DNA from 4 places in the Pseudomonas sp. GW822-FHT04C11 genome. Region 4 is predicted to be linked to each of the others. Evidence: predicted binding sites of a transcription regulator. Region 4 holds the regulator's gene; each other region holds the start of a gene.
What was found. The regulator FliA, encoded in region 4, starts transcription of late flagellar genes. The targets are predictions, from matches to a motif close to CTAAAGTTTNNNNNNNNNNNGCCGNTAA.

Region 1 (7,205 bases), on a different contig from region 4:
GCATGTCGGTGCGGATACGCAGGTTGCGCGCCTTGTCCATGCCGGCGGTCCATTCGAAATTGACTGCGCCAGGGATGTGTCCGCCCTTGGCGGCGAGGACTTTCTCGCCGGAATATTCCAGCGGCCCGCGTGCGTCCCAGATTGCCAGGTCGGCGGCGCCAAGACGGCTTTGCAGGTATTCGCGGGTAGCGGTGGGCTCGTCGTGCAAGGTCAGTGCAACCGGGCCGCCGACAGCCGCTGGAACCTCGGTTGAAACCGGCAAGCCTTCCGCCAGCCAGGCCAGCAGGCCGCCGTCCACATAGTGGTAGTTGCTGTGGCCGATGACATCCAGCAACCAGATGAAGCGTCCGGCCCAACCGCCGCCTTCATCGTCGTAGACCACGTAGACCGCGTCCGGGTTATGTCCCAGTTCGCCGAACAGGGCTTCAAGTGCAGCCTGTGGCGGCAACAGGCCCGGTGCCGGCGGATGACCCAGTTGAGTCCGTTTGGGGTCGACGAAGCGCGCGCCGGGAATATGGCCTTCGGCGTAGCGGGCGCTGCTGGTCAGGTCGACCAGAATCAGTTCGCGAGCATCGAGACGGGCGAGCAGGTCGCTCGGCTCGATGACCAGCGACAAGCCAGAGAAGTCAGACATGTGAGGTCTCCAGAGCACAAAGGGAAGGATTGTAGCGCAACGGCTATGAGGGCCTGTCATCAATTATTTCCTGTGCCGCGCCGGGTCTGCTGTGGTGCAGGGCAAGGCGCGAGGAGCGCGGTTTGGTCATTCCAAATAAGCTCCGAGCAACGCTGCCCTGCGCCACAGCAGGCCCGGCCCTTCGGGTTGTGCCTGAAAGCGGGTCAGACTGCGTTGCAGTCCTTGGCAAGGAAACGACCCTTATCTGCGGACTGCGCCTTGCCTGGCCCGCTTTCAGGCGACAACGCGGCACAGGAAATAATTGATGACAGGCCCTAGCGGTGGCTAAAGCTGTGCAGGGCTTTTTCGATGCACTGTGCGGTTTTGCCGAAGGCTTGCACGGTGATTTCCGAAAATGGACCGCCGCCCTGGTCCGCCACGACCAACATGATCACCCGGCCATTGTTGACCAGTGAGCGCAGCAGCAGGTGCTCGCCACCGAACAGTGCGCGCAGGCTGGCAGGCAGCAAGGCTGAAAACTGTGCGTTGTTGACTGGCGTCAGCCGCACCTGAGCCTGTTGCGAGAGCAAGCGTTGCAGCACGGTGCTCTGGCTGACCACAAAGTTCAGCATCGCGGCTTCTTTAGGCAGGCCGTGAATCTGGTGCACGCGCAATTGGCTGTGCGTGCGATCAGCCATCAGAATCATCACCCGACGCATGCCGCAGGCAGCCAGCGCGTCCCGGGCGAAGGTGGTCAGGTGCATGGCATTGGTAAAGCGGCTCGGCTCCGCCAGCAGTTCTGCGCATTGCTTGCGCCACTTTGTCAGGTCTTCGGCGGTGGGGGCGGGCGCCGGAAGCTGGCCGCGATGAAGGCGTCGCTCGTCCCACGGCCAGAGCAATGCCCCGGCGGGATGCCAAAGGTCCGGCATGGCATGGTTGCGGGCGCTGAGTGCGGCTTGCTGGTGCAGTTGCTGCTGGACCTCGTCCATCGGCATTTGCAGGTAGAGGCTGGTCAGAAACTGCCAGCGCAGGCAGTGAGGGCTGCTCCAGGCTTGCTGTGCCGATAACGCCAGACCGTTGGCCAGCAATACCGTGTTGGCCGGTTGGTTGAGCCAGCGGCGCAGCGTCGGGTCGTCATCAAGGCGGTTTTGCTGGCGCAACGGGTGTTCGGCGTCGCGGGCGATATGCACGACTTTCGCCAGCTCGCGTTGTTCATCCAGCAGCAATCGATAGCCTTGTCCTACCCAGATGGGCAGGCGCCAGACTTCCACCAGTGCCTGGCCGAGTTCCAGCAGGCGTACGCCGAACAATTCTTTTTCGACCTTGCGTGCTGGCTCGCGCTTGTGCAGGACCCGCAGTTCCCAGTCTTCCAGCAGTTGCGGGAAGGTCAGGGCCAGTGGCCAGAACGGCGAGAGGAACAGCAGGCTACCCCAGTGGATGTCCTGCCAGAGCCGCGCCAGGCGACTGGCAAAAAAACCGTTGGCCTGTTGGGTCGCGTGCAGGCTGATCAATTGAAGTTGGCGCAGGGCCGGCGGGATTTCGTTCTCGGGCAGGGCGGGCAGGCGCGCGAGCAGTTCTTCGGTGCGCTTGAGACCTAGGCGGTTGATCGCCACTTCCAGGTTCTCGCTGGGCTCGCTCATGCTGCCGTGGGTGTGGCGATTGGCTTCGCGGATGACGCTGAGGGCCAGGGCCGGGCTGCCTTGCATCAGTTCGGCAATATCGCGCAACGAGCTGCGATTGTCGGCGATAGCCTTGCAGACGCGATCATGGCTGGCTCGCGGCACGGGCAAGGTTACGCCATCGAGCAGCTTGACCCAGCCTTCGAGTGTGGTCGGTCTAGCAGTTGGAACGGTCGTTTCATTAGCCATGGTTGGGCGCGATCATCGTCTGCATTAAACACGCCCGGAGCGGGCCAAATTAGCTTTTCGCCTTAACTGGCTATAGTCTGGCGCAGTTTTGCCGATAAGTAGAAGAAGAGATTTTTTAACTTCCGAATATGACCTTGAACCCGACTTAAGTAAGTACCTTCTACCTATGGCTAAAATTATCGGCATCATCGTCGTATTCGCGAGCGTGCTCGGCGGATACGTGCTTTCCCACGGCAAGATTGCCGCCCTGATTCAGCCTTTCGAGGTGATGATCATCGGCGGTGCGGCGCTGGGTGCATTCCTTCAGGCCAACCCCGGTCACATGACGATGCACGTGCTCAAGAAATCCTTGGGCATGTTCAGTTCGCGTTTCAATCACACCTTCTACCTGGAGGTGCTGGGTCTGATCTACGAGATACTCAACAAGAGCCGTCGCGAAGGTATGATGGCCATTGAAGGCGATATTGAAGACGCCGCTGCCAGCCCGATTTTTGCCAAGTACCCGGCGGTTCTCAAAGACGACCGCATGACCGCGTTCATCTGCGATTACTTGCGCATCATGTCGTCCGGCAACATGGCGCCGCATGAGCTTGAGGGCCTGTTCGACATGGAACTGTTCAGCCTCAAGGAAGACCTCGAGCACCCATCCCACGCGGTCAACGGTATCGCCGATGCCATGCCCGGCTTCGGTATCGTTGCGGCGGTACTCGGTATCGTGGTGACCATGGCCTCGCTGGGTGAGGGCGATCAGAAGTCCATCGGTCTGCACGTAGGTGCCGCACTGGTCGGTACCTTCTTCGGTATTCTCGCGGCCTACGGTTTCTTTGGCCCGCTGGCGCACTCCCTGGCTCACGATGCCAAGGAAGAGCTGAATATCTACGAAGCCATCAAGGCTTCGCTGGTGGCTTCAGCTTCCGGCATGCCGCCATCGCTGGCGGTGGAGTTCGGGCGCAAGGTTCTGTACCCGGCACACCGTCCGAGCTTCGCTGAGCTGGAACAAGCGGTTCGCGGTCGTTAGTGCTTTGTCTTGTAAATACGTTCCTTTTTTGGCGAGTGTCTGTTGTTGCCAGACAAGGCGCCGCGACGAGTCATAGCCCGCTATGGCGAAGAGCGGCAACGCCGTATGGCGACAACAGGCACCGCCAGAAAGGAACAGTATTTGTGAGACAGAGCACTTAACATGGAAAATAATCAGCCGATAATCATCAAGCGCGTCAAGCGCATTGCTGGCGGGCATCACGGGGGCGCGTGGAAAATCGCCTTCGCTGACTTTGCGACGGCAATGATGGCGTTCTTCCTGGTGCTGTGGCTGCTATCCACCGCCACACCGGAACAGAAGATCGCCATTGCCGGTTACTTCAAGGACCCGATCGGCTTCTCTGAAAGCGGTACGCCGTTCATTATCGACCTGGGCGGCACGCCGGTGCTGGCGCCGGACAAGACTCTCAACCCCGAGGTCAAGTCGCAGCCGCAACCGGACAAGGTCACCGTCGATACCGAGCAGGTCGAAGGCATGGCCGAACAGGTCGAGCACGAGCGTCTGGAACTGTTGCTGCAAGAGCTGCAGAACAAGGTCGAAGAAAACCCGCAGCTGCAGAAGTTCAAGGATCAGATTCTTTTCGAAATCACCCCGGATGGCTTGCGCATCCAGATCATCGATTCCGAAAATCGGCCAATGTTCGACTCCGGCAGTGCGCGCTTGAAACCGTACTTCGAAGATATTCTGCTGGCCATGGCTGACACCATCAAAGCAGTGCCGAACAAGATCAGCATCGGTGGCCACACCGACGCCAAGCCTTATGCGGGCACCGGTGAATTCGGCAACTGGGAGCTTTCGGCCAATCGTGCCAACGCCGCTCGCCGGGCGCTGGTCGCGGGCAGCTATCCGGAACAGCAAGTGGCGCGGGTGGTGGGTTACGCTTCGTCGACGTTGTTCGATCGCAAAAATCCGCTCAATCCGGTCAACCGCCGCATCGACATCGTCGTGCTGACCAAGAAGGCCCAGCGCGCCATCGAGGGTGAACAAGGCGCGGAACCGGCACCAACACCGACACCGGGGCAGGGCGCTCCGGGTGAAGTGCCGGCCGTCCCTGCCGATCCGAACGCCTTGCCGGCGGACAAGGAACCCCTGCCGGCACATGAGCTTCGGGAACGCTTGAACCTGTTCGACGCTCCGGCACCGAAAGCCGGCGACCCGGCCAAACCGGCTGAGCCGCCTAGGCAGTGACCCAATAAAAAGCCGCGATGATCGCGGCTTTTTATTGTCTGTCGGTGCGCCAGTGAGCACTCAGCAGCCTTCAGTGTCGGGGCTGCTGAGCGCTCTGGTTAATAGCTGGTTTCGGGCAAGCTGGCGATGATCGAGCGGTAGCTGTTCATGCGCTGCTGTTGTACGCGACCTTCTTCCAGTGCCTTGAGCAGGGCGCAACCGGGTTCGCGGTCGTGCTTGCAGTCGCGGAAGCGGCAGGTGCCGATCAAGTCGTTGAACTCGATGAAACCGGCTTCGACGTCGGCACGGCTGACGTGGCCCAGGCCGAATTCCCGAATACCCGGGGAGTCGATCAGCTCACCGCCGCCGGGGAAGTGGAACAATCGCGCGGTGGTGGTGGTGTGGGTGCCCTGGCCGGACAGCTCGGACAGTGGGCCGACACGGGTTTCGACTTCCGGCAGCAGGCTGTTGACCAGCGAGGACTTACCGACGCCGGACTGACCAACGAACACACTGATGCGCCCGTCCAGTTGTTCCTGCAACTGCTCCATGCCATTGCCATGGTGCGCCGAGACTTCCAGCACCGGGTAACCCAGCGTGCGGTAGACCGCCAGCAAGGCATTCAGCGCCGGGGCATTCTGCTCGTCGATCAGGTCGAACTTATTGAGCAACAGCAGCGGGCGAATACCAGCGTGTTCGGCAGCGACCAGGTAGCGGTCGATCAGGTTGGCATGAGGTTCGGGGAGCGGGGCGAAGACGATCACGATCATGTCGACGTTAGCCGCTACCGGCTTGAGCTGGCCACGACTGTCGGGACGGCACAGTTCGGTTTTACGCGGCAATTGCGCGACGATGACGCCGATGCCCTGGTTGCCGGCACGCCAGACCACCTGGTCGCCGGTCACCAGCGCAGGCAGGTTGGCCCGCAAATGGCAGCGGAACACCTGGCCGGCCAGTTCGCCGTCGCGGGCTTCGACCTCGACCTGAACGCCGAAGTGAGCGATCACCAGGCCGGTCTGCTCGGGGCCAAGGTCGCCGCCCTCGAGCGCTTCGACGGCGGAGGATTCGCGTTTGGCGGCGCGTGCAGCGCGCTCACCTTGAATCTTTTCGATGCGCCAGTTTTGACGACGATTGAGTTGGCGTTTGGCCATGGGTGTTCCGTGTGGATAATGCAGCGATTAGGTAAAACGGCCGCGAGTTTAGCACGCCCCGAGAGTCCTCTAGGCTAAACTGCATGCCTACGCCGAGGAGCCGACACATGCAAAACCCGCAGAACCTGATTTGGATCGATCTGGAAATGACCGGTCTGAACCCTGACACCGATGTCATCATCGAGATGGCCACCATTGTCACCGACAGCAATCTCAACACCTTGGCCGAAGGCCCGGTCATCGCCATTCACCACAGCGACGAGATCCTGGCGGGCATGGACGAGTGGAACACCCGTCAACACGGTGGCTCCGGCCTGACCCAGCGGGTACGCGACAGCCGCATCAGTATGGCTGAAGCGGAAGCCCAGACCATCTCCTTCCTGGAAAAGTGGGTGCCGAAGGGCACGTCGCCGATCTGCGGCAACAGCATTTGCCAGGACCGGCGCTTCCTCTATACGCACATGAAGGCGCTGGAAAGTTACTTCCACTACCGCAACCTCGACGTCTCGACCTTGAAGGAACTGGCCGCACGCTGGGCTCCGGACGTACGCGACAGCTTCAAGAAGGGCAGCACGCACCTGGCGCTGGACGATATCCGCGAGTCGATCGCCGAGTTGCAGCACTACCGCACGCATTTCATCAAGTTCTGATTGAATGATATTGGGGGGGCTAATGTGGCGAGGGAGCTTGCTCCCGCTCGGCTGCGCAGCAGCCGTAAGTCTGGCAGCTACGGTTTATCAGGCAGCCTAGGTTGGGAGTGCTTCGCACTCCAGCGGGAGCAAGCTCCCTCGCCACAGGGTTTATATTCGCTCACCGCCCCCTTTTGGTGCCCCGACGATCTGAGTAGACTGCGCGCCTTCTCGTAAGGACCGCCGCCATGTTGTTGATGCTCTACCTGATTGCCATTACCGCTGAAGCCATGACTGGCGCGTTGTCTGCCGGTCGGCGTGGCATGGACTGGTTTGGCGTGGTGCTGATCGCCTGCGTGACGGCGCTGGGCGGTGGTTCGGTGCGTGACGTGCTGCTCGGGCACTATCCGCTGACCTGGGTCAAACACCCGGAATACCTGGTGTTGACCTCGGCTGCGGCAATGCTCACGGTCTTTACCGCACGCTGGATGCGCCATCTGCGCTCGCTGTTCCTGGTACTCGACGCCGTAGGGTTGGTGGCGTTTACCCTGATCGGCTGCATGATTGCGCTGGAAACGGGCCACGGCATGTTGGTGGCGTCGGTCAGCGGGGTGATCACCGGAGTGTTCGGCGGCATCCTGCGCGACATTTTCTGCAACGACATCCCGCTGATCTTCCGTCGCGAGCTCTACGCCAGCGTCTCGTTCGCTGCCGCCTGGTGCTACATGCTCTGCCTTT
Region 2 (7,205 bases), on a different contig from region 4:
CCAATGAGGGTGCGGCGCAGGCGCGGCTTGCACTGAATTCAGGCTGCTGAGCAGGCAAATCAGTAACATTGCACAAAGACGCATCATGGGATGCCCCACCTTGTTACCCGATTGGAATACCCGTTTTCCGCCAATCCCTTGGATTAAAGCCTTGCGCCGACGATTGCGGCTTTCAAGGTCTATGCAGAACGGGGCCGATAACCCGAGACTGCATAACCTGGGCCAACAACTAAAACGACAGCGCTTTTGATACAGATACAGAAAGACTCCGTACCCCGATCGTTTTACGACGATCAGAATACAGAGTCTAGTGGGTATTGCCTGAGCTTTTTAACTCTTTACGCAAGCCTTACGCGGCAGCGAACAATTGCTCGCTGATGTGCGCCTGAGCATCGCTCATGGCTTTGTTGCGAACGTCGTCACCGTAAGCCAGGCCATGGGCGCGGACGAACTCGATGTCGGTGATGCCCATGAAGCCCAGCATGACTTTCAAATACTCTTCGTGACCTACGCCAGTCGCTTGACCCACGTGCATCCCGCCAGAAGTCGACACCACCACGACTTTCTTGTTGCCGCACAGGCCTTCAGGGCCGGCTTCGGTGTAGCGGAAAGTCTGGCCGGCAACGGCAATGCGGTCGATCCAGGCCTTGAGCTGGGTCGGGATGGTGAAGTTGTACATCGGCGCTGCGATCACGACGGCATCGGCAGCGAGGAATTCGGCCAGGGTCGAAGCGCTCAATTCAGCTTCGTGCTGTTGTGCGGCGTTGCGCAGCTCGGCGGTGGTACCGGCAGCGACCAGCGTCGCGGCAGAGAAATGGCTGATGGCATCGCTGGCCAGGTCGCGGTAAGTCACCACGGCAGCAGGCTCGGCGGTTTTCCAGGCCTGGACGACACTGTGGCTCAGCTGACGGGAAGCAGAGTTGTCACCAAGGATGCTCGAATCGATGTGTAAGAGTTTCATGTGGGATCTCCAAGTGAGGATCGCCACCGGGCGATCTGATGGAGACAATCCTACAGATGAAACCAATAGCTGATTAGTCAGCAACAATGCGATAGTTTGTCCCACTGATAGGACAGTCGAGTAAAACCATGCAAGACCTCAATGACCTTTACTACTTCGCCAAAGTCGTCGAAGCCGGCGGTTTCGCCGCCGCCGGGCGCGTGTTGGGCATTCCCAAGTCGCGGCTGTCGCGGCGTATCGCCGAACTTGAAGAGCGTCTGGGTGCCCGCCTCCTCCAGCGCACCACCCGCCAGCTCAAGCTGACCGCTGTCGGCGAGCGCTATTTGCGCCATTGCCAGGCAATGCTGCTGGAGGCCGAAATGGCTGACGAGGCCGTCGCCAGCATGTCCAGCGAACCCCGAGGACGGTTGCGGGTTTCCTGCCCCGTTGGGCTGGCTCATGAGTTTTTGCCATCGGTCATCAGCACGTTTCTGGAACGCTTCCCCCAAGTGCAATTGGAGATGCAGTTGCTCAATCGCCGGGTCGACCTGGTGACCGAAGGCATCGATGTCGCCTTGAGAGTGCGCGATCTGGGTGATGAAGACCCGCTGCTGGTCACCCGACGTTTGCGCCAGGCGCAAATGGTGATGATCGCCAGCCCGGCCTTTATACGCGAGCATCCCATCAACAGCCCGGAAGATCTGAAGCAGGTTCCGGTGCTCGGCGCCCTGGAAGCTGATCGCATGGTGCATGTGCGCATGCTCGACGCTCAGGGCACAACGTGCGACCTGACGCTGGAAGCACGACTGGGGATCGATGATTTCATCGTGCGCAAAGCCTGCACGCTGGCGGGACTTGGCTTCACCCTGCTGCCGATGATGTACTGCGAAGAAGAACTGGAAAACGGCTCACTGGTGCAGTTGTTGCCCGAGTGGTCACTGCCTGGCGGTTGGCTGCTGGCAGTCTACCCTCATCGGCGCGGTTTGCTGCCGGCGGTGCGCGCCTGGATTGACCATTTGACCGAATCATTCAAAGCCTGCGGGGATCGACTGTTATGAAGGCCAAGCCGATGACTGAAGAAGACGTGGCACGTTTCTGCCTGGCATTGCCCGGCGCGCAAGAGGATTACAAATGGGGTGGCGTGCGGGTGTTTTCAGTGGCTGGAACCAAGATGTTCGCCCTGATAAACCTGCGGGGTGAATCATTGGCGTTCAAGGTCGACAAAGAGCTGTTTCTGGGGCATGTCGACCGCCCGGGTATCCGGCCGGCACCCTATTTGGCAAGGGCGCAGTGGATCATCATGCAAACGCCCTACCCACTTGGCGCCGATGAGCTGCAAGGCTTGCTGCAACGTTCTCACCAACTGGTGGTGAGCAAGTTGCCCAAGCGCGTGCAGGTCGGGTTATTGATTTAGAAGAGCCTGAACAGGCCGGCGCCAAGAAACAACTGGTCGATCCAGAACACCTCGTGCAACAGCACGATGATCCAGAACACCAGTTGATAAGACACTTTGCGGGTTTTGTGCCGAAACACTTGCTGGGCAAGCAAGGCGCCCGGCCAGCCACCGGCCAGTTCGATTGCGTGCAGCACGTTTTCCGGTGTACGCCAGTTGTCTGCCCGAGCCTTGCGCTTGTCGCTCCAGTACAAGCAGAACGCCAGCAGGCTGACAATCACATAGGCCGCGAGCGGAATCAGCGAAATCCCGCGCCACCAGAGAAGCATCGAGCCAAATGCCGGCAAAGCGCACAGCGCCAGGAACACCAGGCCTTTGAGGCGCGGGTTTTGAATCCCGCGCCCATTGCGTGGCTCAATCATGATGTAGCCGCCGCCCAGTCGACCCAACCGAACTGCCAGGTCGCCAGGATCAACAAGCCGAACACGATCCGGTACCAGGCAAACGCAGCGTAGCTGTGGCTGGCGATGAACTTGAGCAAGCCCTTGACCGCGATCATCGCGAATATAAACGCAGTGACGAAGCCGATGGCGAACACCGGGAGGTCAGCCGCCTGAAACAGGTCGCGATACTTGTAGCCGGAGTACACCGCAGCGCCGACCATGGTCGGCATGGCCAGGAAGAACGAAAACTCGGTGGCGGTTTTCCGCGACAGGCCAAACAACAAGCCGCCGATGATCGTCGAACCGGAGCGCGAAGTGCCGGGAATCATTGCCAGGCACTGGGCAAAACCGACCTTCAGGGCGTCTTTCCAGGTGATCTCGTCGACAGTTTCGGCGTGCACGCTGTGCTCGCGACGCTCAGCCCACAACATGACGACCCCGCCCACCACCAGCGCCGTCGCCACGGTGATCGGGTTGAACAGGTATTTGTGGATCATATTGGCGAAGATCACCCCCAGCACCACGGCCGGCATGAAAGCGATCAACAGGTTGACGGTAAACCGTTGAGCATTGCGCTGCGTTGGCAACCCGGTCACCACGTCGAGGATCTTGCGGCGAAACTCCCAGACCACGGCCAGGATCGCACCGAGCTGGATGATGATGTTGAATGCCTTCTCGCGCTCGCCACCGAAGTTAAGCAAATCCGCGACGATAATCTGGTGCCCGGTACTGGAAATGGGCAAAAACTCTGTCAGTCCCTCTACAACGCCAAGAATCAAAGCCTGAACGGCGGTCCAAAAATCCATCAATCCCCCAATGAAACCATGCCTCCAAGGCATGCCTCGTTAATCAAATTCAAGCGTCCACTGCGATCAGCGTCACCGAATGACAATTCGCACGATCCCCACGCGAAGCCGTAAAACCCCGTAAAAAATCAGCGCAACTTCAGGTTTTTGCTGACGCGGCCGAAATCCTATCAGACATGCCTGAATTACGCTGCGCCGTAATTGGACTTGAGTAGGGTTGGCTCAACAGCAAAAGCGTGCCTGAATGCTGGCGGTCGTTTATGACAAGAACAAGAAAAAACCAGGAGTAACACGGTTATGAATAGCTTGCGCAGTGTGTCGATCAGCCGCCGTCTGTGGCTCATCCTGATTGTGGCTGTGCTGATGCTGTTGACGTTGGGTGTGCTGATGCTCAAGCAGATCCACGATGACCTTTATCAGGCCAAGGCCCAGAAAACCCAGCATGTGGTGCAGACGGCCAGCGGCATTCTGGCCTACTACCACGACCTGGAAACCACCGGCACCCTGACCCGCGAAGCGGCGCAGAAACAGGCATTGAGCGTGGTGCGCGGATTGCGCTACGACCAGAACGACTACTTCTGGATCAACGACCTGACACCCGTGATGGTCATGCACCCGACCAATCCGAAACTTGAAGGCCAGAACCTTTCCACGATCAAGGATCCGGACGGCTTCGCGCTGTTCAACGAGATGGTGGTCATCGCCAAGGCCAAGGGCGCCGGTATGGTTGACTATCGCTGGCCAAAGCCGGGTGCCAGTACACCGGTCCAGAAAACCTCCTACGTGAAACTCTTCGAACCCTGGGGCTGGGTCATTGGTTCGGGTGTGTACATCGATGACATGCAGGCCGAGTTTTACGCACAAATGTGGCAGACATCGCTTGTCGGGCTTGCCATTGCTGTCCTTATGGCACTGCTGGTGATCCTGATTGCGCGCAGTATCGTGCGCCCACTCCAGGAAACCGTGCACGCCATGGCCAATATCGCCAGCGGTGAAAGCGACCTGACCCGTAGCCTTGATACCCATGGTCAGGACGAAGTGACCGAATTGGCGCAGCATTTCAACGCCTTCACGGAAAAACTGCGCCGGGTCATCACTCAATTGCAGCTGTCCGCCAGTGCCCTGGGGCAGTCATCCAGCGACTTGGGCAACGATGCGGCCCAGGCCCAGGCGCGCAGCCAGCAACAGTCCCAACAAATGGAACTGGTGGCGACCGCGATCAATGAAGTGACCTATGGCGTGCAGGACGTGGCCAGGAATGCCGAACACGCCGCCAGCGAAATGCGCGATGCGCAAGCGCAGGCTCAACAGGGGCAAGTAAACATCGATGGGAGCTTGCAGCAGATCGATCAACTGTCGAGCACCATCGATCAAGCCGTTGAGGTGATCCGCACCCTGGCCACGGAAAGCACACAGATCGGCAGCGTGCTCGAAGTGATTCGTTCGATCGCCGAACAGACCAATCTGCTGGCGCTCAATGCGGCCATTGAAGCGGCACGTGCCGGTGAGCAAGGACGGGGCTTCGCCGTGGTGGCCGATGAAGTCCGGCTGCTGGCACAGCGCACGCAAAAGTCCACGGCCGAAATCCAGTCGATGATCGAGCGCTTGCAGAGCCATTCCGAGGCGGCAGTCAAAGTGATCGGCGACAGCAGCCGCGCCTCGCAACTGACCATTGAACAGGCCGGATTGGCGGGTGCCAGCCTGAACGCGATCGGCCAGGCCCTGAATAATCTCAACGGCCTGAACGCCTCGATTGCCAGCGCAACCCTGCAACAGGCGCATGTGGTCGAGGACATCAACCAGAACGTCACCCAGGCCGCGGGGTTGTCCCACAGCACCGCCTTGGCCGCTGAGCAGTCGAGCGTCGCAAGCGTGCATTTGAAAGAACTCAGTGAGCAGTTGAATGGCCTGCTCAAGCAGTTTCGGGTGTAGACGAACCTTGCGCTGAAACACTGCCCATGTGGGAGCGTCTTAACTGACCGGCTTCGGGCAAGCCCCCCTCGCCACAATCCCCACCTGCGTTACAATCGGCGCCCTTTTCAACTTCACCAAGGATCCTTCATGTCCGGGCTTGAACTGTTTGCCGCCGCACTCGGCGTGATTGCCGTCTGGTTGACGGTCAAACAGAACCCTTGGTGCTGGCCGATCGGACTGGTCATGGTGCTGCTCTATAGCTGGATCTTCTTCGAGGTGAAGCTGTATTCGGACATGCTGCTGCAGGTGATTTACGCCGGCTTGCAGCTCTACGGCTGGTGGCAGTGGACCCGTGCCGGCGAAGCGCAACATGGCCGGCAAGTTACGCAACTGGATGGCCGCTCGATGTGGGCAGGATTGGCCGTCGGTGCCGTCGGCAGCTTGCTGCTGGGCGCGGCCATGGCTCATTGGACCGACGCCGCGCAACCCTGGCTGGACGCAGCATTGACCGGTTTCAGTCTGGTGGCGCAACTGTGGATGGCGCAAAAGCGCCTGCAATGCTGGCCGCTGTGGATTGCCGTCGATGTGATTTTCGTCGGGCTGTTTATCTACAAGGGCTTGTACCTGACGGCTGCGCTCTATGGTCTGTTTACGCTGATCGCCGTGCAAGGCTGGCGCGAATGGCAGGCCGATCCGGCGTTGCGCGCATGAAGGTCCTGGTACTCACCGGCCCGGAGTCCAGTGGCAAAAGCTGGTTATCGGCAGAGCTTCAACGCCACTTTGGTGGGTTGCTGGTGGGTGAATTCGTTCGTTACTTCATTGAGCAGAACCCTCGTGATACCTGCCTTGCCGATATCCCGCAGATAGCTCGTGGTCAAATGGCCTGGGAAGACAACGCCCGAGCCCAGCGACCCGCGCTGCTGATTCTCGACACGCACCTGTTAAGCAATGTGTTGTGGAGCCAAACCCTGTTTGGCGAATGCCCCGCCTGGATCGAAGACGTTTTGCTGGCCAGGCAGTACGACCTGCACTTGCTGCTGTCTCCCGAATCGGTTGACTGGACGGATGATGGCCAGCGCTGCCAACCGGATCTGAACCAGCGCCTGGCGTTCTTCCGCGCAACAAAAGCCTGGCTGGAACAACACCAGCAAAGACTGCAAGTCATCAATGGCGATTGGGCCGAGCGCCGTCGTCAGGCCTTTGCTGCCGTGGAGCAATTGCTCACGCCGTGAAAGCACCTGCATTTGAGGGAGCACATGTCCGTTCTTGAAACACTCCAGTGCCGTGTAACAGGCCTGTTAACGGTCCTTATACCCTTGTCATGCTGATTGTTAAGTCATTGGTACACTCGCCCGCAAACACTTGATTTAGAGCTTTTCGCCAGATAGGAGCGGCTCGCGATGGCCGGTACCGTCTCACGGTTGATACAGCTCATACATCTCCCCGCCTGAAATACCACGTAACCCATTGAATTAAATCAACAAATAAAAATCGGCACGGCTTCTGCTCTCTCCTTCACAACGCTGACCAAGGCCAGCGCACAAAAGACGAGGGAGTGCCGACGTGGAGACAATCGATAAAGGCTTTATCCGCCTCCTGCTGATCGGATGTGCGTTCAGCTCTGTCATCAGTCTGCCTGTCCGGGCCGCCGATGGAATCATCGTCATCCAGCGGGAAGTTCAAACGCGTAACGCGACTCGCCGCCCCAT
Region 3 (7,205 bases), on a different contig from region 4:
CAATGGCCATAACGTTGATAGTGAGTGCGGGCTTTTTCCAGATGAGCAGGGCTGACCGGAAACCAGCGACGCTCCCTGAAGCGCTCGACGCTGCGTCCCAGCCACCAGTTCAGCAACGAACCCAGCACGTTGCCGAGCGTGGCGACGGCGAGCAGCCACCACAATCCATGCTTGCCGTTGAGCAGCAATCCCACCAGCACGGCCTCGGACTGCAACGGTAACAACGTCGCGGCACCGAATGCCGCGATGAACAGCCCGAGATAGCCAGCGAGCATTACCGGGCCGGGTAGTCGGCGATCACTTTATCGGTGCCATTTTTAGTCAACCCAATGACCTGATAAGCATCGGCCATGCCGTCCATTTCCATGCCTGGCGAGCCCATGGGCATACCCGGCGCAGCCGCGCCAAGCAGGTCGGATTGACTCAACGCCAGTACCTGTTCGGCGGGGACATGGCCTTCGACGAATTTGCCGTTGATCACCGCGGTGTGGCACGACGCCAGTCGCGGCGGGACGCCGAGGCGCTGCTTGACTTCGCTCATGTTGGTTTCAACGTGATCGTTGACCTTGAAGCCATTGGCTTCAAGGTGCGCGATCCACTTTTTGCAGCAACCGCAATTGGCATCGCGGTGGACATCAATCGGAATCAGCTCGGCGGCCTGGGCCAGGGAGCTGATGAACAGGGCGCCAAGGGCGGCCAGACGCAGCGTGGTTTTCATCGGTTATCTCTCGTTGATCATTTCACGCCGCGCATTTTGACCGTTTTCGCCGATGAAAAAGAGTGCTTATGTTTCAAAGTTATTCATGGATATCCCTTGAAGGTTATGCCCACGCGAAACGCGCGGGCCGCATTCACGGGGTCACTTGACCTTGAAGCGCCCCATGATCGAACTGACCCGGCTATTGGCGTCCAGCAGCTGGCGCGTGTTGAGGTCGGTGGCGTGACCGCTTTGCACCAGCTCTTCGACCATATGGCGGATTTGCACCATGCTGCGGTTGATCTCCTCGGTCACCGCGCTCTGTTGTTCGGCGGCCGTGGCGATCTGGGTGCTGAGGCTGTTGATGTGGCTGACCGAGCCGGCCATTTCGTCCAGCCCGGCGTTGACGCGCGCTGTCGCATCGGCAGCGGACTGACAGCTGGCCTGGGTGTTTTCCATCGCCGCCACCGAAGAGCTGACACCCTGGGTCAAACGGCTGAGCATCTCGTTGATCTCCGAGGTGCTGGCCTGGGTGCGGGCGGCGAGGGCGCGGACTTCATCGGCGACCACGGCAAAGCCTCGACCTTGTTCACCGGCTCGCGCGGCCTCAATCGCGGCGTTGAGTGCCAGCAGGTTGGTTTGCCCGGCAATGGCGCCGATCACCCCGAGGATTTCGGTGATGCGCTGGGCGTCCTGCTGCATGCTTTCGACTTTGTGGGTGGCACTGGCCACTTCGCCGATCAATGCGCTCACGCTGCTTGAGGCTTCGCCCACCACCACCCGCGAGCGGTCGGCGTGTTCGTTGGCGCGCTGGGTAAACGCGGCGGTTTGTGCGGCGTTCTCGGCGACGCTGTCGGCGGTCGAACTCATCTCGGTGATGGCGGTGACGGTCTGGTCGGTCTCCGAGGCATGACGCTGCAGTATCTGGTTGGTATGCGCCGAGGTCTGTTGCAGGTTTTCCAGGCTTGAGGCCATGGCGCCCGTGGCCTGGGTGACTTCGCCGATCATGTTTTGCAGGTAGGCGATAAAGGTGTTGACCGAATGGCCGATCGCGCCCAGTTCATCCTCGGCGCGAATGGTGATGCGCCGGGTCAGGTCGGCGTCGCCGGTGGACAGCGCGTCGATGTTGGCTTTCAAGGCTTTCATGCGCTGGATCAGTTGGCGGATTGCATAGATTTGCAGCAGCACCAGCAGCAAAACCATCGGGATCTGCAACAGGCTCAAGGTGCTCAAGACATCGTCGCGTTGAGCGGTGATCAGGTGGGTCGGCAGGGCGGTGGCAAGGAACCACGGTGTGCCTTCGATCGGACGCATGAAGAAAGTGTTCGCCACGCCTTGATTGTCGAACTCGACGCGTTGCAGCGAAGCATCACGGCGCTCAAGCGCGGTTTTGATCTGCGCGGCAAAAGGCGAGTTGCTTGCCAGTTCACTGATGTTTTTCAGGACAATCGGAGCACTGATGCGCGAGCTGTTGCTGATGATCTTGCCGTCGGCCTCGACGATCAACATTTCGGCACCCAAGTCTTTTTCCTTGCGCGCGACCAGGTCATTGAAGAAGCCCAGAGTGACGTCAATGGTCGCGACTCCGTACGGCACGCTATTGCGCGCTATCGCCATGGCGCAGTTGGTGCGCGGTTCGGCGCTGGCGTCGTCCTTATAGGCCGCGGCCCAGGCGCATTGACCGCGAGGTGTCTGCATGCCGCCCTTGTACCAGGGCTGATCGTAATAGTTGGGTGCCGCGTCGCTGTTCCAGAAGGTGTTGACGGCCAGTTTGCCCGACGCATCCCGGTGCCAGAAGGTACTGAATTTGTTGCGTCCGGCTTCGCGCTGGCCAGGCAACGGCCAGATCCCGCCACCAAACACTTTCAGTTCACCGTACTGGTCCACCAGGCCAGGCAATACAGTGTCGATGGTTGCGCTGTCGAGCAGGGGAATGGTTTGGGTGATGCTGCGTTGTTGCGCTTGAACCTTGTTCAGTTCGCCCTGGATCTGTTCGGCCACTTCGGCGATGCGGTTCAGTGCGACCTGTTCTTCCGTGTGCCGAAGTTTCGGCGCGACCAACTGGCTGATGCCCGCCACCGTCAAGGCGAACAACAACAGGATGAACAGCACCAGAAACAGCGTGTAACGGGCTTGAATGGTACGGAATGCGGGCATTGAACCGGTCCTTGTGCTAAGCGCTCTTGTTGATTTATTGCGGCGTTTAGCAGCTATCGGCCCGCGGCAGGCAGACTTTAGTACCATGGTCCCAAAAAATGGTTTTTACGGACGACCGGTTGGTCATCGACATGAGCCATGTGCGGTTTCATTTTGGGCTGGCGACTTGGTTTCTTTCGTGGTTTTCAAGCCTGATTCATTGACGGTCTGATTGTTAAACAATTGTTTCAAGTCAATGAATTCAAGGGTTTGGTGATTTGTATCCGAAATGTACAAGAATTGTAAAAAGCTGAAATATTTGTAGTCCAAGGGACGCTGACGAATTGATACTCGCGTACCAATTCGTCAGTTGAACAAGGACTTTTTATGGTCACCTTACAAGGACGTCTCCGCGCTTCGGGGCTGCTCCCGGTCTGGCTCACGCCGCGCACAGGAGCACTCTCATGACCATCGGTTATGTCGGAGGCTGGACCAGCAAGGCCGGATTACTGATTCGCGAGGGCGGGACGAGTGGCAGTAAACCCGTACCGCAGAACGTCAAGGTCAAGCAGATGCTCGCACTGGTGGGCAATGATCCATTGGCGCTGAACACCGCGAAAATGAACGAGCAGAAGCTCTACAAGAATTTCAAGGGATTCGACCCCGAGACCGTCACGGTCAAACAGCTCGGAAACATCAGCGCCTTTTTGCGCGATCGCGGTTTGATCAGCGATGTGACGGCCCTGACGCTGCTCAACGCCGGCGACAAGTTCGATCGCTTTGGGGTGCCGAAAAACCTGGATGAAAAATTCAATGCGCTGGAGTACTTCGCCACGCAGCTGGATAACATCCAGAGCAACAACCTCAAAGGCAACAAGTACGCCAACCACCTGATTCCCGAGTACAAGAAGGCGATTTACGTACTGCAGAACCTGAAGACGTATGGCATGGGTAATGGCCCCGCCGTTCCGAACACCAAGGGGGTCACTGGCAAAGCCTGATCTTCAAGTGCAACAGGCCCGTCATACACGGCATGAACGGGCCTGCGACGCTCAGTGTTATCGATCGAGCATCTGCATGACGGCTTGCGGGTAACGCGCCCCGAGCACCGCGTCATCCGGAAAAATCGCCTCCAGCGCCGACAAGTCTTCCGGGCTTAATACAACGTCCAGCGCGGCGACATTCTCCTCCAGATACTTGCGTTGCTTGGTACCCGGAATGGGGATCAGGTAATCGCCTTGCGCGAGTACCCAGGCCAACGCCAGTTGCCCTGCGGTCACACCTTTTTCTGCTGCCAGCGTTTGCACCTGTTGGACCAACTGCAAATTCCTGTTGAAGTTTTCGCCCTGAAAGCGCGGGCTGAAGCGCCGGTAATCGTCCGCTGCAAAATCGTCGGGACTTTTCAGGGCGCCGGTCAGAAAGCCTCGGCCGAGCGGGCTGTACGGCACAAAGGCAATCCCCAGGCGCTGACAGGTGGCCAGGCAATCGTTGTGCTCCTGATCGCGGCTCCACAGCGAGTATTCACTTTGCAGCGCGCTGATCGGGTGAACCTTATGCGCTCGTTCAAGGGTTATCGCCGAGGCTTCGCTCAAGCCGAGGTAGCGCACTTTACCGGCCTGGACCAGTTCGGCCATGGCGCCCACGGTCTCTTCGATGGCCACCTCCGGATCGACGCGATGCTGGTAATACAAATCCAGAGTGTCCACGCCCAGACGTTTCAGCGTGCCGTCGATGGCAGCACGGATGTACTCCGGTCGGCCATCGACTCCGCGTGCAGTGGGGTTGGACGGATCACGCACGATGCCGAATTTACTGGCCAGGAACACCTGGTCGCGCTTGCCTGCAATCGCTTTGCCAATCAGCGCTTCGTTGGTGTGCGGGCCATACATGTCGGCGGTGTCGAGCAAGTTGACGCCCAACTCCATGGCACGATGCAATGTTGCCAATGCCTCGGACGTATCGCCGCCCGTGGTGTAGAAGTCGGTCATGCCCATGCAGCCCAGACCGATCGCAGAAACCTCAGGGCCGTTTTTGCCCAATTGACGAGTGTGCATGGTGTCGCTCCTTTTTGATGTGGCCCCATTGTTGCGCTCGACAAAAACAAGATAAACCGGCTAAAAACGCTATCACTGTTTGTAATTTCTATATAATCCGCAGGTAACCAAGAGCAATGGACCGTTTTAATGCTATGCGAGTATTCACTCGCATTGTCGAGCTGGAAGGATTTGCCAAGGCCGCGGACAGCCTGCAAATGCCCAGGGCTTCGGTAACCATCCTGATCAAGCAGCTTGAGGCGCATTTGGGCGTGCAACTGTTGCAGCGCACCACACGGCACGTCAGTCCAACCGCCGATGGCGCGGCGTATTATCAGCGCTGCGTGCGATTGCTGGCTGATCTGGACGAGACAGAGGCAGCGTTTTCCAGCTCTCGGCAAAATCCACGCGGGCTTTTGCGTATCGACATGCCTGCCGGCATCGGGCGTTTGCTGGTGATCCCGGCCTTGCCGGAATTTACCCGGCGTTACCCGCTGATCGAGTTGGAAATCGGCTTGAACGATCGCCCGGTCGACCTGATTCGCGAGGGCGTCGATTGTGTGCTGCGCGGCGGCTCGTCTCTGGATGATTCGCTGGTAGCGCGACCGCTGGCGATGCTCGATCAGGTCACCTGCGCCAGCCCCGACTACTTGCGACGCCAGGGTACGCCGCACTGCCTGGAAGATCTGGCGGGGCACCAGATGGTCGAGTATTTCTCCAGCACCACCGGCAGGCGTTTCGGCCTGGAATTTGACATAGACGGACACGTGCACCCGGTGAACCTGCCCAAACAGGTGGCGGTCAACAGCGCAGATGGTTATCTGGCCTCTTGTGAAGCGGGTTATGGCCTGGTCCAGACGCCGTACTATCACGTTGCACGGCAATTGCGCGAGGGAACGTTGTGCGAGGTGTTAGAGCATCTGCCGCCGCCAGGGTTACCCCTGACGGCGCTCTATCCTCCGCACCGCCAGTTGTCTCTGCGGGTGCGGGTGTTTGTCGACTGGCTGGTGCAGCTTTGCGCTCAGCCGGGCAACGGGCTGCTGCGCGGATACTCAGGTAACTGACGGTGAGGCGACTCTGGCTGCCGGTGGAGTAAGGTGTCGTGCAATTGCTGCATGTGTGGACAGTAGAAATTCACAGGCCGCAGTTTTGCACCACGATGAAACAATGCATACCAGCCAGATGCCGCGGGCGCAGGCATCAACCCGGTAAATACGAAATCGATGGCGCAGAGGCGACGCATGTTCTGTGGAGAATGCTGCGACAGATCAAGCTTGATCGAGATCATCCAGTGCGCGGGTAGCTGCTGGAGCTGCAACTGCACGCTCTTGTCCAACTGATAAAGCACGACTTCCACTCGCTCATGGTGCTGGCTGATCTGCATTGGCAAAGAGTGTTGTGATGGCGTGTCGTTTCGGGTGCCGAATGACGCAGACAGTTGCCTCATGAAGGTTGCACAGGCCGCCGGCCATTCCAGTTGCGGTAACGGACGTGCATGCCCTTTAACCATTTGATAGCCAATGACAACACTTTCCTCATGGGACTCACCAAAGGGCGAGGGAACATAGTCGGGAAGCAGCCCGATGTTTTTGAAACCGAGTTTTTGCGCCATTTGCTGAGTGTAGAGATGATGGGTGACCTGCTTGATCGAGACGCTCTTGAGGCCGAGTCGGCTCGCCCGCCGCAACAGTTCACGACCCAGCCGGGTGGCGATGTTTTTGCCCCGGGCTTGCGGGTGTACGAGGCACAAGGCGAATTCAGCGTGATCCAGGCTATGTGCATCCCTGCACAATGCCGCGTGGCCAACGATGCATTCATCGATCAACGCCAGCATTGAGTGCCATCGGTGGTCGGCGTTGTGCTGGCCAATCATCGACGGCAAATAGACATCAGGCTGTACATAATTTTCCCCATACACCTGGCGAAACAACGCACTGACAGCGGCTGAGTCCGCTTGCCTGAAACGTCGAAACCGGAATGTACTCATGGAGCAGGCTCCCGCTGAGGGGCGCTATACACGCGCAGGTCAACGATCCGGCGCTGCTTTCCCGAGCGTGGATGCAGCAGTAATGCGCCGGTCGTGCAGGGGCTGAAGACACATTCAAGCTGACCACTGCCGATCATTTGGCTGATGTCCGGGTACTGACCCAGCAGTGCTGCGTGAATGGCCGGGATTGAAGCGTTTATTGACGTCGAGTCGTGCGCGGGCACCCACCTCAGGGTCATTCGATCCTTGACCCCAACACTTTCGATCACCAACTGCCATTGCCAGCAATCGGCCAGGCGCTGAAGGATTTCGGCGATCTCCTCCTGGAACAACGAGATGACACCGATGCGAA
Region 4 (7,205 bases):
ACGACGAAGCCGATCCGCTGAGTGCCCACCGAAAGGATCACCACATGGCCTTCACGCTGCTCTTCGTGAGCGGCGGAGCTGACCAGCCAGCGTTTGAGGTAGAACAGTGGCAGCGCCTTGTCCCGCACGATCACCACTTCCTGACCGTCGACCACGTTGGTGCGCGACAGGTCGAGATGGAAAATCTCGTTGACGTTGACCAGCGGGAAAGCAAAGGCCTGGTTGCCGAGCATGACCATCAGCGTCGGCATGATCGCCAGGGTCAACGGGACCTTGATGACGATCTTCGAGCCTTTGCCCTTGGTCGAGTAGATATTGATGGTGCCGTTGAGCTGGGCGATCTTGGTTTTCACCACGTCCATGCCCACGCCACGACCGGACACGTCGGAGATCTCGGTTTTGGTCGAGAAACCCGGCGCGAAGATCAGGTTGAAGCAGTCGGACTCGCTGAGACGGTCCGCCGCATCCTTGTCCATCAAGCCTTTCTTCACGGCGATACTGCGCAAGACATCAGCATCCATGCCCTTGCCATCATCAGAGATGGACAGCAGGATGTGATCGCCTTCCTGCTCTGCGGACAGAATCACTTTGCCGCTACGCGGCTTGCCCATCGCCTCACGATCAGCCGGTTCTTCGATACCGTGGTCGACCGAGTTACGCACCAAGTGGACCAGCGGGTCGGCCAGGGCCTCGACGAGGTTCTTGTCGAGGTCGGTTTCTTCACCGACCAGCTCCAGGTTGATCTCTTTCTTCAACTGGCGCGCGAGGTCGCGAACCAGGCGCGGGAAGCGCCCGAAGACTTTCTTGATCGGCTGCATCCGGGTCTTCATGACAGCGGTCTGCAAGTCGGCCGTGACCACGTCGAGGTTCGACACGGCCTTGGACATGGCTTCGTCGCCGCTGTTGAGGCCCAGACGGACCAAGCGGTTACGCACCAGTACCAGTTCGCCGACCATGTTCATGATTTCGTCGAGACGTGCGGTATCCACACGCACGGTGGTCTCGGCTTCACTGGCCGGTTTTTCCGGTGGCGGTGACGCCGCTGCGCGGGCGGGAGCCGGTGCAGCAGCGGCAGCAGGCTTCGGCGTTTCAGCCTTTGGCTCGGGCGCTTTAGCCACAGGTGCTGGCGCTGCAGCCTTGGCAACTGGTGCCGCCACAGAAGCAGCAGAACCCGTGCCGACCTCCGTGAACTTGCCTTTACCATGCAATTCGTCGAGCAGCGATTCGAACTCGTGATCGGAGATCAGATCGCTGCCAGCGGCCGCAGCCACAGGTGCCGCAGGTGCCGGAACGGCAGCAATTGCCGACTCCAGGGCATCAACGGCGAAGTTGCCTTTGCCATGCAACTGATCGAGCAGTGCTTCGAATTCGTCGTCGGTAATGTCGGAGCTGTCGCCTGCCGCTTTCGGGGCAGCCGGTGCGGCAGGTGTTGCCGCCACTGCATCAGGGGCGAACTGGCCTTTGCCGTGCAATTGGTCGAGTAATGACTCGAACTCGGCATCGGTGATTTCATCGCTGCCGGCAGCCGCTTCAGGTGCCGGGGCTACAGGCGCCCCCGACTCAGCTTGCGCCTTGACCGCGTTCAGCGAGTCCAGCAGCAGTTCGAACTCATTGTCGGTGACGTCGCCCGATTCGCTTTCAGCGGCAGGTGCTTCAACCACCTCTGCAACTGGTTGCGCCACATCGTCTGTTTGAGGCTCGGCCAGGCGGGCCAGAGCCGCCAGCAGTTCCGGTGTAGCCGCAGTGATCGGTGCACGCTCGCGGACTTCGCTGAACATGCCGTTCACCGCGTCCAGCGCTTCGAGAACCACGTCCATCAGTTCCGAGTCGACGCGACGCTCACCCTTGCGCAGGATGTCGAACACGTTCTCGGCGATGTGACAGCACTCCACCAGCTCATTGAGCTGGAGGAAGCCGGCGCCCCCTTTTACAGTGTGAAAACCGCGAAAAATTGCATTGAGCAAATCCGCATCATCGGGTCGGCTTTCCAGCTCGACCAGCTGTTCGGACAGTTGCTCTAGAATCTCGCCGGCCTCAACCAGGAAATCCTGAAGGATCTCTTCATCGGCGCCGAAGCTCATTAAGGGGGTGCTCCTAAAGGTCTAAAAACCTAAAAAACCTAAAATCCAAGACTGGATAGCAAATCGTCCACATCGTCCTGACCGGACACAACGTCTTCTCTTTTATCGGCATGAATCTGCGGACCTTCACCCTGAGAGAGATGTTTTTGCGGATCTTTTTCAGCCAGCATCGCTTCATGGTCATGTTCGATGCCCGCAAAGCGGTCTACCTGACTGGCCATGAGCACGAGCTTGAGCAGGTTGCTTTCGACTTCGGTGACCAGTTGAGTCACGCGCTTGATCACCTGACCGGTTAGATCCTGGTAATCCTGAGCCAGCAGAATATCGTTGAGGTTGCCCGAGACGACCTGGCTCTCCTCGACGCTACGCGTCAGGAAACCGTCGACACGCCGGGCCAGTTCGCGGAACTCTTCGGCACCGACTTCGCGGCGCATGAAACGCCCCCAGTCGGCGCTCAAGGCCTGGGCGTCAGTGCTCAGGCCATTGACCAGCGGAGTACTGTTCTCGACCAGATCCATGGTCCGGTTCGCGGCCGCTTCGGTCAGCTTGACCACATAGGACAGGCGCTCGGTGGCGTCTGTGATCTGTGAGACTTCCTCGGCTTGCGGCATGTTCGGGTCAATCTGAAAATTGACGATCGCGCTATGCAGCTCGCGAGTGAGCTTGCCCACCTCCTGGTACAGGCCGCGGTCACGGGTCTGATTGAGCTCATGGATCAGTTGCACAGCGTCACCGAACCTGCCCTTTTCAAGGCTTTCGACCAGTTCGTGAGCGTGTTTTTTCAGGGTCGATTCGAAATCGCCCTGTGAAGATTCTCTTTGCTCCATAGCTCCCCCCGTGGCGCAGTGGCTCCGCGCATCAACCGATGCGTTCGAATATTTTTTCGATCTTCTCTTTCAACGCCTGGGCCGTGAAGGGTTTGACCACATAGCCGTTTACACCGGCTTGAGCGGCTTCGATGATCTGCTCGCGCTTGGCTTCGGCAGTGACCATCAGCACCGGCAGGTGCTTGAGCTTTTCATCGGCGCGCACGTGGCGCAGCAAATCGATACCGGTCATGCCAGGCATGTTCCAGTCCGTTACCAGAAAGTCGATGCTCCCGCTGTTGAGGACGGGAATGGCGGTAATACCGTCGTCCGCCTCGACCGTGTTAGTGAACCCAAGGTCACGCAACAGGTTTTTTATGATCCGCCGCATCGTTGAGAAGTCATCAACGATGAGGATTTTCATGTTCTTGTCCAATTCGACCTCCAAGCAGTCTTAAACGCGTTCAGCACCTGAACACGCCATTCAATCAATTCGGCAGAGCACTCGACGACTGTCTGGAGCACAACGGATGAAGACCGGCACAGCGTTACGCCCTGCCTGTTTCGTTCGCAGTGTCCCCACACTGCTGTCAGCGCGCTCGCCACTCCCCCAAACGCCCCCGCAAACGGGCCGCGCACTGGCTGTGTAACTGGCTGACCCGCGATTCACTGACCCCCAGGACCTCACCGATTTCCTTGAGATTCAGCTCTTCGTCGTAGTACAGCGCCAACACCAGTCGCTCACGCTCCGGCAAATTGGCAATCGCATCCGCCAGTGCTGCCTGGAAGCGTTCATCTTCCAGGTCGCGCGACGGTTCGAGATGAGCACTCGCGCCATCCTCGTGCAGCCCTTCATGCTCGCCGTCCTGCAACAGATCGTCGAAGCTGAACAGGCGACTGCCCAAGGTGTCATTCAAAATCCCGTAATAATCGTCGAGACTCAATTGGAGTTCGGCCGCAACCTCGTGATCTTTAGCGTCACGCCCGGTTTTAGCTTCAATTGAGCGAATCGCGTCACTCACCATCCGGGTATTGCGGTGGACCGAGCGTGGCGCCCAGTCACCCTTGCGGACTTCATCGAGCATCGCGCCACGGATACGGATCCCCGCGTACGTCTCGAAACTCGCACCTTTGCTCGCGTCATATTTGGTCGACACTTCAAGCAAACCGATCATGCCTGCCTGGATCAGGTCCTCGACCTGAACACTGGCCGGCAAGCGCGCCAACAGGTGATAGGCAATACGTTTTACCAGTGGCGCGTAACGCTCGATCAGTTCGTACTGCGCGTCACGCGCCGACTTCTTGTACAGGTTGTAACCGCTGGCTGTCATAGAACCGGACCCGCAGTTTGCTGCACCAGACGCTCGACGAAAAATTCCAGGTGCCCACGCGGGTTGGCAGGCAGCGGCCAGGTATCGACTTTCTGCGCGATGGCCTTGAATGCCAGCGCACACTTGGAACGAGGAAACGCTTCATACACGGCGCGCTGCTTCTGCACCGCCTTACGCACGCATTCGTCGTAAGGCACCGCACCGACGTATTGTAAGGCGACGTCGAGGAAGCGATCCGTGACCTTGGTCAACTTGGCGAACAGATTTCGCCCTTCCTGCGGGCTTTGCGCCATATTGGCCAGCACGCGGAAGCGGTTCATGCCGTAATCGCGGTTGAGCAGTTTGATCAGCGCGTAGGCGTCAGTGATCGACGTCGGCTCGTCGCACACCACCAGCAATACTTCCTGGGCTGCGCGAACAAAACTGACGACCGACTCACCAATACCCGCCGCCGTGTCGATCACCAATACGTCGAGGTTATCGCCGATGTCGCTGAATGCCTGAATCAGGCCAGCATGCTGGGCCGGGCTCAGGTGAACCATGCTCTGGGTACCGGACGCTGCTGGAACAATGCGAATTCCGCCCGGCCCCTGAAGTAATACATCGCGCAGTTCACAGCGGCCTTCGATGACGTCGGCCAGCGTACGCTTGGGCGTGAGCCCCAGCAGGACGTCGACGTTCGCCAGCCCCAGATCGGCGTCCAGCAGCATGACGCGCCGGCCGAGCTCAGCAAGAGCCAGGGACAAGTTCACTGACACATTAGTCTTCCCGACGCCACCTTTGCCGCCGGTCACTGCGATCACCTGTACGGGATGCATGCTGCCCATGTTCGTTCTTTACCTTGTCTTGCTTAGACGCGGACTACATGACTGGCTGCGCGCTCACTTGTGAACAATGCATGGCAGGCCATCGATGTAGATACAAATCTATTCATTATTACCTCAGCCGACACGCTTGGCCGGGCTGTGGTAGAGGTCAGCGAACATATCAGCCATGGCTTCTTCGCTGGGTTCTTCCTGCATCTGCACGCTAACGGCGCGACTGACCAACTGATGCCGGCGCGGTAAATGTAGATCATCCGGGATCCGTGGCCCGTCGGTCAGATAAGCGACAGGTAATTCGTGGCTGATTGCCAGGCTCAACACCTCGCCCAGGCTCGCTGTTTCATCCAGTTTAGTCAGAATGCAGCCTGCTAGCCCGCACCGCTTGTAACTGTGATAAGCGGCAGTCAGCACCTGCTTTTGGCTGGTAGTGGCCAGCACCAGATAATTCTTCGACTTGATCCCGCGACCGGCCAGGCTTTCCAGCTGCATGCGCAACGCCGGATCACTGGCTTGCAGGCCGGCGGTGTCGATCAACACCACACGCTTGCGTAACAGCGGATCAAGGGCTTGCGCCAGGGACTGGCCCGGGTCGACGTGAGTCACCGAGACATTGAGGATACGCCCCAGGGTCTTGAGCTGTTCCTGGGCACCAATACGGAAGCTGTCCATGCTCACCAGCGCGATGTTCTGCGCGCCGTACTTGAGCACGTAACGTGCGGCCAGCTTGGCCAGCGTGGTGGTTTTGCCCATGCCGGCAGGGCCGACCATGGCGATCACGCCACCTTCTTCCAGTGGTTCGATCTCGGGAGTCACGATCATCCGCGCCAGGTGCGCCAACAGCATGCGCCAGGCCTGGCGGGGTTCTTCAATGTCAGTAATCAGTTCCAGCAGATCGCGCGACAACGGACCGGACAGGCCAATGCGTTGCAGGCGGCGCCACAGGTTGGCTTGCTGCGGGCGACTGCCTTGCAACTGATTCCAGGCCAGCGAACCCAACTGCACTTCGAGCAGTTCGCGCAGGCCATTGAGTTCGAAACGCATCGAGTCGAAAGCCCGCGGATCAACCCCGGCAGAATGCACAGGCGCTGAAGCAGGACGCGGCCGCTCAGCAAAGGTCGGCTCGATCAACGGTTCCGCAGCGGTCAGCGGCAGGCCGGCAAACAACTGGCGATTGGTGCTGGCGCTCGCATCAGCTTCGCCGTCGCCACGCAGGCTCAATTCGGCCTGAGCCGTGACGATCCGCGACTGGGTCTTGCGCAACTCGTCTTCGAGTTCAATGTTCGGTACACGCGGGGCCAGCGCCGACAGCTTGTAATCCAGGGCCGCCGTCAGCTCGACACCACCGGCGATCCGGCGATTACCGATAATGGCCGCATCAGCGCCCAGCTCATCGCGAACCAGCTTCATGGCCTGACGCATATCGGCGGCGAAAAAACGCTTAACTTGCATAAACCACTACCTCAGCCGTTGGGCCCTACTGTCGCAACGATGGTCACTTGCTTGTTGTCAGGGATTTCCTGATACGCCAACACATGCAACCCCGGCACTGCCAAACGTCCGAACCGCGAGAGCATCGCGCGTACCGGACCTGCTACCAGCAGAATCACCGGTTGACCTTGCATTTCCTGACGCTGCGCGGCGTCGATCAACGAACGTTGCAGCTTCTCTGCCATGCTTGGCTCCAGCAAAACGCCCTCTTCCGAGCCTTGTCCTGCCTTCTGAAGACTATTGAGCAATATTTGTTCCAACCTTGGTTCCAAGGTGATCACAGGCAGCTCGGACTCAGTGCCTACAATGCTTTGGACGATAGCGCGCGATACGCCGACGCGAACGGCCGCCACCAGAGCGGCAGTATCTTGACTCTTGGCGGCATTGTTCGCGATGGCTTCGGCAATGCTGCGAATGTCGCGAACCGGAACCTGTTCGGCCAACAAGGCCTGCAGTACTTTGAGCAACTGCGACAGCGAAACGACGCCCGGCACCAGCTCCTCGGCCAGTTTTGGCGAGCTTTTAGCCAGCAATTGCATGAGCTGCTGAACTTCTTCGTGGCCGATCAGCTCGCTGGAATGCTTGTACAAAATCTGGTTGAGGTGAGTCGCCACCACCGTACTGGCATCGACCACTGTATACCCCAGGGATTGTGCCTGCGGACGTTGACTGATT

Region 1: the regulator FliA is predicted to act here: its motif matches at 2,552-2,579, upstream of motA (flagellar motor stator protein MotA).
Region 2: the regulator FliA is predicted to act here: its motif matches at 3,721-3,748, upstream of AC1RJ3_RS15115 (methyl-accepting chemotaxis protein).
Region 3: the regulator FliA is predicted to act here: its motif matches at 2,908-2,935, upstream of AC1RJ3_RS19075 (methyl-accepting chemotaxis protein).

The regions. Positions count from the first base shown of each region.
Region 1 is NZ_JBXAMS010000001.1:274,956-282,160, forward strand. Features, by position in the region: gene rhdA (thiosulfate sulfurtransferase) at 1-634, opposite strand, end outside; gene AC1RJ3_RS01230 (HDOD domain-containing protein) at 949-2,481, opposite strand; gene motA (flagellar motor stator protein MotA) at 2,648-3,499, shown strand; gene motB (flagellar motor protein MotB) at 3,662-4,708, shown strand; gene rsgA (small ribosomal subunit biogenesis GTPase RsgA) at 4,807-5,838, opposite strand; gene orn (oligoribonuclease) at 5,946-6,488, shown strand; gene AC1RJ3_RS01255 (trimeric intracellular cation channel family protein) at 6,716-7,205, shown strand, end outside.
Region 2 is NZ_JBXAMS010000008.1:64,163-71,367, reverse strand. Features, by position in the region: gene AC1RJ3_RS15145 (alpha/beta hydrolase family protein) at 1-87, opposite strand, end outside; gene AC1RJ3_RS15140 (FMN-dependent NADH-azoreductase) at 350-961, opposite strand; gene AC1RJ3_RS15135 (LysR substrate-binding domain-containing protein) at 1,090-1,998, shown strand; gene AC1RJ3_RS15130 (MmcQ/YjbR family DNA-binding protein) at 1,995-2,354, shown strand; gene AC1RJ3_RS15125 (DUF1294 domain-containing protein) at 2,351-2,755, opposite strand; gene AC1RJ3_RS15120 (undecaprenyl-diphosphate phosphatase) at 2,752-3,582, opposite strand; gene AC1RJ3_RS15115 (methyl-accepting chemotaxis protein) at 3,880-5,514, shown strand; gene pnuC (nicotinamide riboside transporter PnuC) at 5,644-6,207, shown strand; gene AC1RJ3_RS15105 (AAA family ATPase) at 6,204-6,728, shown strand; gene fapA (functional amyloid chaperone FapA) at 7,060-7,205, shown strand, end outside.
Region 3 is NZ_JBXAMS010000011.1:156,757-163,961, reverse strand. Features, by position in the region: gene AC1RJ3_RS19085 (YqaA family protein) at 1-275, opposite strand, end outside; gene AC1RJ3_RS19080 (DUF411 domain-containing protein) at 275-718, opposite strand; gene AC1RJ3_RS19075 (methyl-accepting chemotaxis protein) at 860-2,854, opposite strand; gene AC1RJ3_RS19070 (hypothetical protein) at 3,298-3,834, shown strand; gene AC1RJ3_RS19065 (aldo/keto reductase) at 3,892-4,887, opposite strand; gene AC1RJ3_RS19060 (LysR family transcriptional regulator) at 5,004-5,930, shown strand; gene AC1RJ3_RS19055 (GNAT family N-acetyltransferase) at 5,888-6,853, opposite strand; gene AC1RJ3_RS19050 (phenylacetate--CoA ligase family protein) at 6,850-7,205, opposite strand, start outside.
Region 4 is NZ_JBXAMS010000012.1:97,558-104,762, reverse strand. Features, by position in the region: gene AC1RJ3_RS19660 (chemotaxis protein CheA) at 1-2,081, opposite strand, end outside; gene AC1RJ3_RS19655 (protein phosphatase CheZ) at 2,120-2,908, opposite strand; gene AC1RJ3_RS19650 (chemotaxis response regulator CheY) at 2,940-3,311, opposite strand; gene fliA (RNA polymerase sigma factor FliA) at 3,478-4,218, opposite strand; gene fleN (flagellar synthesis regulator FleN) at 4,215-5,045, opposite strand; gene flhF (flagellar biosynthesis GTPase FlhF) at 5,160-6,491, opposite strand; gene flhA (flagellar biosynthesis protein FlhA) at 6,503-7,205, opposite strand, start outside.